2 regions of the Paenibacillus naphthalenovorans genome follow, and region 1 is predicted to be linked to the other one. Evidence: a T-box and tRNA genes for the amino acid it is inferred to sense, from the RefSeq annotation. Region 1 holds a T-box; the other holds one or more tRNA genes.
What was found. The T-box of region 1 lies ahead of tyrS (tyrosine--tRNA ligase). A T-box ahead of a tRNA ligase gene usually reads a tRNA of that ligase, here a tRNA-Tyr.

Region 1 (3,402 bases):
GTTGTTAAAGAAGCTTTGGCTAACCGCAACTACCTGCCGGCTTACCTTGAGTTCGACGAAAACGCAATGGAAGGCAAATATGTCCGCCTGCCTGAGCGTGCCGAGCTTGCTCAAGAGATCGATGAAAAGCAAATCGTCGAGTTTTACAGCCGTTAATCTTAACGATACGAAAAAACCTTGGCTCTTCTTCGGAAGAACCAAGGTTTTTTGTTGTTTCAGCCAAGCTTGATTTTGGCGAATTTACGCTTGCCAACCTGTACGATTTCGCCGCCTTCGGGCGTCAGCTCCTCGTTCGGGTCAATGATCTTCCGTTCGTTCACCTTCACTGCGCCCTGCTGTACGCTCCGTCTTGCTTCGCTGTTTGAGCTTTGCAATCCCAGCGTCACAAGCAGCTTGGCGATCCGGATTTTCCCGCCCTCGAGCGCTTCAGGCGGAAGCGTTACCTCTTCAATATCGTCCGGCAGCGCCCGCTGCTGAAATACGGTTACAAAATGCTGCTGTGCATCGTCTGCCGCCTGCTCTCCGTGATACATGCGGACGAACATGTGAGCCAGACGCATTTTGGCGTCGCGAGGATGGATCGTGCCCTGTGCGATACCCTCACGCAGCTGCAGCAGCTCCTCGTTCGAAATATCCGTGGCCAGCTCGTAATATTTGAGCATCAATTCATCCGGTACAGACATCGCCTTTCCGTATATTTCGTTCGGCTCTTCATCGATACCGATATAGTTGCCGAGGCTTTTGCTCATTTTCTGTACCCCGTCAAGGCCTTCAAGCAGCGGATTCATAATCGCAATTTGAGCGGGTAAGCCATATTCCTTCTGAAGCGTTCGGCCCATCAGCAGATTGAATTTCTGGTCGGTTCCTCCGAGCTCGATATCGCTTTTCAAAGCAACCGAGTCATAGCCCTGCATGAGCGGATAAAAGAACTCATGAATATGAATCGGCAAACCTCCGGCATAGCGCTTGGAGAAGTCATCCCGCTCAAGCATCCGCGCCACGGTCACCTTGGCGGACAGTTGAACGACATCAGCAAACGTAAGCGGCCCGAGCCATTCGGAATTATAAAAGAGCTGCGTTTTTTGCGGATCGAGAATTTTGTAGATTTGCTTCTGGTACGTCAAAGCGTTGCGCTTCACGTCATCTTCCGTCAACTGCTTCCGCGTTTCCGATTTCCCGGTCGGATCCCCGATGCGGCCCGTAAAGTCACCGATAATGAGCTGCACCTGATGACCAAGCTCTTGAAATTGGCGCAGCTTATGCAGCACAACCGTATGCCCAACATGAATATCCGGCGCGGACGGATCCAGTCCAAGCTTTACTTTAAGCGGTTTTCCCGTAGCAACCGAGTCGATGATTTTTTGCTTTAATTCGTCCTCCGGAACGATTTCGACCACACCGCGCCGGATGGTTTCCAATTGGCGGTTCACTTCGTTCTGCTGTTCCGCAGTCAGTTGTTCCCATTTTGTCATTTGCTTCATTCCTCCCAAGTATCAAAAATACAAAAAAACCTTCTCATCCTCAAGGGACGAGAAGGTTTAGCTCGCGGTACCACCCTAATTAAAGCGAGACAGACGAAACCTGTAGTGCGAATTCCGCTGCTAAACAGATAAACGCCAGTCTTGGCTTTCACTTCAGCAGGATAACGGGGGTTGCCCGATCGGAAGCTACCGGCCTGATACCGTATGATACGGCCATCGGGCGTTCCCTTCCGCTGCTCCGGACTGTAATTCGGTATAAGGTTAAGTACCGGTTTCCACCGTCCACCGGCTCTCTGAAAGCTTGTCTCCTTATCCTACTGATGTCCTTCAACGCATTTGGATCTGATGCAATTAAGCTTAGTTATACCATACGTTTGCTATCGGTGTCAAACGGCCCCGTTTGTGCTTGCGGCATAAGCCAAACATCATGAACAGTGATCCTGAGAGCCTAATGCCGCTGTTCGGCTTGACTCTATATGCTATAATGTTTAAGTAATGTTTTCCAATCGGGAGGAAACCGTAGTTATGGAAAAGGAACAAAAGCCTCAAAACTATAAAGAGGTTCTGCAGTCCATCGGTAAATACACGCTGCTCACTTTCAAATGGATGTTTATCGTTGGAATGATCGCCGGATTTCTCGGGGGAGGGGCCGCGTTCGGATACGTATCCGCTTTAGTCAAGGACGATCCCGTCCGCAGCAAGGAAGCCATGGTCGCCCAGATGCAAGACGATGCACAAACCGGATTCGTCTATTTTCGCGATAATACGCTCGTTGGTCAAATCCGTACGGAGGAAGACCGCCGTTTGGCCAATTTGAACGAAATTCCTCAACTGGTGATTGATGCCGTATTCGCCATTGAAGATAATCATTTTTATGAACATAACGGGGTTGACGTTAAAGGGACGATGCGCGCCGTTATCCAAAAGCTGCTGAATGAAGACGTCCAAACCGGTGGCAGCACCATTACCCAGCAGCTGGCCAGACGCGTTTACCTGTCATTAGATAAAGCCGACAGCCGGAAGGCCAAGGAAATACTGCTTGCGATGCGAATGGAACGCATTATGTCCAAGGACCAGATTCTGCTCGCTTATTTGAACAAAATTCCATACGGCAACGGTTCTTCCGGCTACAATCTATATGGGATCAAAGCGGCTGCGAAAGGGATTTTCAACATTGAAGACTTAAACCAGCTGAATGTTGCCCAAGCGGCATTTCTGGCTGGCCTTCCCCAGCAGCCGAGCAATTATTCCACCTTCAACAGCAGCGGGGTGTTCGACGGCGCCGCCTTCAAACGCGCGGTGCAGCGCCAGCAGCTGGTGCTCCGCCGAATGTTGGAGGAAGGAAAAATAAACGATCAGCAGTATCAGGAGGCACTTCAGTTCGATTTGAAAGGCTCGCTCGCTGAACGGGTGAAGAAAGCTTACTCCACCTATCCTTATTTGATGATCGAGGTGGAGAAGGAAGCCGCGAAAGTGCTGCTGAAAGCAGAACACCCGGATTTGGACCAGAAAGAAAATCCGGAGCTCTATAACGAAGAGCTCAAAGAGATTCAGGCGCAGCTCAAGCGCGGCGGATATCATATTTACACAACGATCGATAAAGAAATTTACGACTCGATGCGTGACATCGCTCAGGATCCGAAAAACTTCTCACCGGACGATAAAGTCAAAGGAATGGAACAAATCGGAGCGGTCATGATAGAAAGCAGGACAGGTGCGATTCTTGGCATGATGGAAGGCAGGGATTTCTTTAAAGAGCAGTTGAATCACGCCACTCAAGCTTACCGCCAGCCGGGGTCCACGATGAAGCCGATCGCCGCCTATTTGCCCGCCATGGAAAAAGGCCTTCAGCCCGCATCAGTGATCGATGACTCTCCGATCATCCTTAAGGACGGTACCCGGGGTTATCACATCCCGGAAA
Region 2 (3,402 bases), 2.3 Mb from region 1:
AGAGTCCACATCGACGGGGAGGTTTGGCACCTCGATGTCGGCTCATCGCATCCTGGGGCTGAAGTAGGTCCCAAGGGTTGGGCTGTTCGCCCATTAAAGCGGTACGCGAGCTGGGTTCAGAACGTCGTGAGACAGTTCGGTCCCTATCTGTCGCGGGCGCAGGAAATTTGAGAGGAGCTGTCCTTAGTACGAGAGGACCGGGATGGACGTACCGCTGGTGTACCAGTTGTCTCGCCAGAGGCACGGCTGGATAGCCAAGTACGGAAGGGATAAGCGCTGAAAGCATCTAAGCGTGAAGCCCCCCTCAAGATGAGATTTCCCAGTATGTAAGACCCCTTGTAGACGACGAGGTAGATAGGTTCGGGGTGGAAGCACGGCAACGTGTGGAGCTGACGAATACTAATCGGTCGAGGGCTTATCCAAAAAACACATGAAGATGATCAGCGGCTTGGTTTCGATCCAGTTTTCAGGGCGCAAGTCTTGAGTTTTGTTCAAGCTTGGAGAGATACCCAAGTGGCTCAAGGGGACCCTCTGCTAAGGGGTTAGACTGCGTAAGTGGTGCGAGGGTTCGAATCCCTCTCTCTCCGTTGGCTAACTGTGGCGGCGTAGCTCAGCTGGCTAGAGCGTACGGTTCATACCCGTAAGGTCGGGGGTTCGATCCCCTCTGCCGCTACCATTTTTTTAATTGATTTATAAAGGTTCGATATGCGTTTATCGAATGATGGAGGCTTAGCTCAGCTGGGAGAGCATCTGCCTTACAAGCAGAGGGTCGGCGGTTCGATCCCGTCAGCCTCCACCATCATATGCCGCTGTAGCTCAATTGGTAGAGCAACTGACTTGTAATCAGTAGGTTGGGGGTTCAAGTCCTCTCGGCGGCACCAGTATCCTGATGCGGAGCCGTGGTGTAGAGGCCTAACATGCCTGCCTGTCACGCAGGAGACCGCGGGTTCGAATCCCGTCGGCTCCGCCATGATATACATCCTGTAAGGGATGAGAACCCATTAGGGTTCGTCGGAGCTTTAACCTCGTTAGCACTGCATCGCAGTCTCGAGTGAAACGAGAGTATCCCGTCGGCTCCGCCATGATTTACAAAGATTAGACCTGATCTATAGATGACAAGCTATAGTACATAAGGCTCGGTAGCTCAGTCGGTAGAGCAGAGGACTGAAAATCCTCGTGTCGGCGGTTCGATTCCGTCCCGAGCCACCATAGGCTTTTAATCCGGAGGCTTAGCGAAGTGGCCAAACGCAGCAGACTGTAAATCTGTTCTCTGACGAGTTCGGTGGTTCGAATCCATCAGCCTCCACCAGTTCATAAGAGCCATTAGCTCAGTTGGTAGAGCACCTGACTTTTAATCAGGGTGTCGTAGGTTCGAGTCCTACATGGCTCACCATTTGGTGAAACCGTAGAGAGACCTTTAGAAGGTCTCTTTTTTGCATTTTGTAAAAGTTACTGCAACGACTCACGACCCTCTTCGCTGACGATTCAAACGATTCGCTTCCCCCTTACATTTTCAAGCAATAGGCATGAGAACGGGCTATAATTCCCTGAGGTTGGCTTTTTCTTTAATGTAGTCGGCTGTACGGGAAGCCAACGCCATGACCGTATTCGTCGGATTGCCGGCACCCGAGGTAACAAAGATACTGGCATCACAGATGAACAAATTTGGAATGTCATGCGTCTGACCGTAGGAGTTGACCACGGAGCTCTCCGGGTCCGACCCCATGCGGCAGCCGCCCATCAGATGGGCGGTATCGGGCACGACGAATTCCGGCCTTCCGCCGGCGGCTTTAAGAATGTCTTTCATTGTACTTACGGCATGATCAATAAGCCGCTTGTCGTTATCGCCGTAGCTGAAGGTGACTTTGGCCAGCGGCATGCCGTTCGAGTCCTTGCATTCGCTCAGGGTGACGGTGTTGCCGGGGTCGGGCAGCACTTCGCCGACCATGGTAATGCGCGCATAGGCGTTATAGTCGAGCACCGCTTCACGCAGACGTGTGCCCCAGACCGGGCGGCTGCCGCCCGACTTGGAGATGCCCTGGGCAAAGCTCAGCGGCCTGACTCCGCGGGCGTGCAGCGTGTAGCCGCGCGTGACACCCCCGGTTAGATGATAGAAATCCTGCGTCGTCGCAAGTACCGGCGTTCCTTTGTACAGCCGCACATCGTGATCGAACCGCGCGTAGACGTCATTGCTGCTGTGCGTCATGAACGCTTTGCCCACCCATCCGCTGCTGTTCGCAAGCCCGTTGGGGAACTGCGCATTGGCCGAGTTTAACAAAAGCCTCGGGGTTTCCACGACATACGCGGAGATAATGACCAATTTAGCCCGCTGTTCATAGGTCTTGCCGTTATGAACGAAGGTGACGCCGGTCGCCCTGCCGTCTTTACCGACGTTAACCTGTGTGACCATACAGTCGGGAAGAACCTCCGCTCCGGCCCGTATGGCTTTTGGAATGTGCACGATCAGTGTGCTGAATTTGGCGTTCGGCATGCAGCCCTGCGTGCAGAAGCCGCGGTTAATGCAGGGCGGTCGGCCCTCAAAGGGCGCTGACAGGATGGCGAGCGGGCTGACCACCCAGCGAATGCCTAGCTTCTCGCAGCCTTTAGCGAACAATTGGGCGTTCGGGCTGATCGGATCACGCTCCGGGTACGGATAGGGGCCGTGGAATGATCCCCAAGGGAAATACTTCGGACCCGATACGGCGATTTCTTTTTCCACTTTATCGTAGTAGGGCGCCAGATCCGCGTATCCGATCGGCCAGTCTTCTCCTACGCCGTCAAGCGTCCTAGACTTGAAGTCTGTCTCGTGAAACCGCAAGAAGACGCCGGTAAAATGCACCGTGCCTCCGCCTACCCCTTTGCCGGAATTGTTGTGCCCCATCTGGAGCGGGTCTGCACCATCTACAATGCGCGTATCCTGCCAGCCCAGCTGCTTCATGGCCAACTCATCGCTGGCAAAGTCGTGCTGCGGGTCGCGAAACGGCCCTGCATCCAGCACTACGATTCGCATTCCGGCTTCACTGAGCTCCTTGGCCAGAACCCCTCCCGCCGCGCCGGCACCCACAATGACGACGTCCACCGTTTCGTTTTCGTATTTCCGCTTCATTCTTTTTTCTTCTCCTCCTTCGCCTCCCAGGGATCGAGATGTTCCATACGAGCGTAGCCGCGAGGGTAAGCCGGTCCGCCAAATCCGATTTCCGACCATATCTCCGGATGGGAATAATAGGCTTCTATGCTCAAGGAAAGCAGCTTCTGGAAAAATACCTGCTGGGGTACGTCCCGCCACACTTCGTGAGGAACCGCCTCGCCCTGGCTGACCTCTTCCATAAGCTGTTTTTTCTGCTTCTCCTCCAGATGAAAGAAAAGCTTCGTATGGATGGACTGGCATGCCGCTTCCAGCGC

Region 2: it encodes a tRNA-Tyr, which carries the amino acid that the T-box ahead of tyrS (tyrosine--tRNA ligase) is inferred to sense. The anticodon was not compared.

The regions. Positions count from the first base shown of each region.
Region 1 is NZ_CP013652.1:1,162,326-1,165,727, reverse strand. Features, by position in the region: gene rpsD (30S ribosomal protein S4) at 1-156, shown strand, start outside; gene tyrS (tyrosine--tRNA ligase) at 216-1,472, opposite strand; T-box leader at 1,522-1,821, opposite strand; gene IJ22_RS05595 (transglycosylase domain-containing protein) at 2,007-3,402, shown strand, end outside.
Region 2 is NZ_CP013652.1:4,083,247-4,086,648, reverse strand. Features, by position in the region: rRNA gene IJ22_RS20065 (23S ribosomal RNA) at 1-423, shown strand, start outside; tRNA gene IJ22_RS20060 (tRNA-Ser) at 500-587, shown strand; tRNA gene IJ22_RS20055 (tRNA-Met) at 600-676, shown strand; tRNA gene IJ22_RS20050 (tRNA-Val) at 724-799, shown strand; tRNA gene IJ22_RS20045 (tRNA-Thr) at 806-881, shown strand; tRNA gene IJ22_RS20040 (tRNA-Asp) at 894-970, shown strand; tRNA gene IJ22_RS20035 (tRNA-Phe) at 1,134-1,209, shown strand; tRNA gene IJ22_RS20030 (tRNA-Tyr) at 1,224-1,309, shown strand; tRNA gene IJ22_RS20025 (tRNA-Lys) at 1,318-1,393, shown strand; gene IJ22_RS20020 (GMC family oxidoreductase) at 1,538-3,106, opposite strand; gene IJ22_RS20015 (gluconate 2-dehydrogenase subunit 3 family protein) at 3,103-3,402, opposite strand, start outside.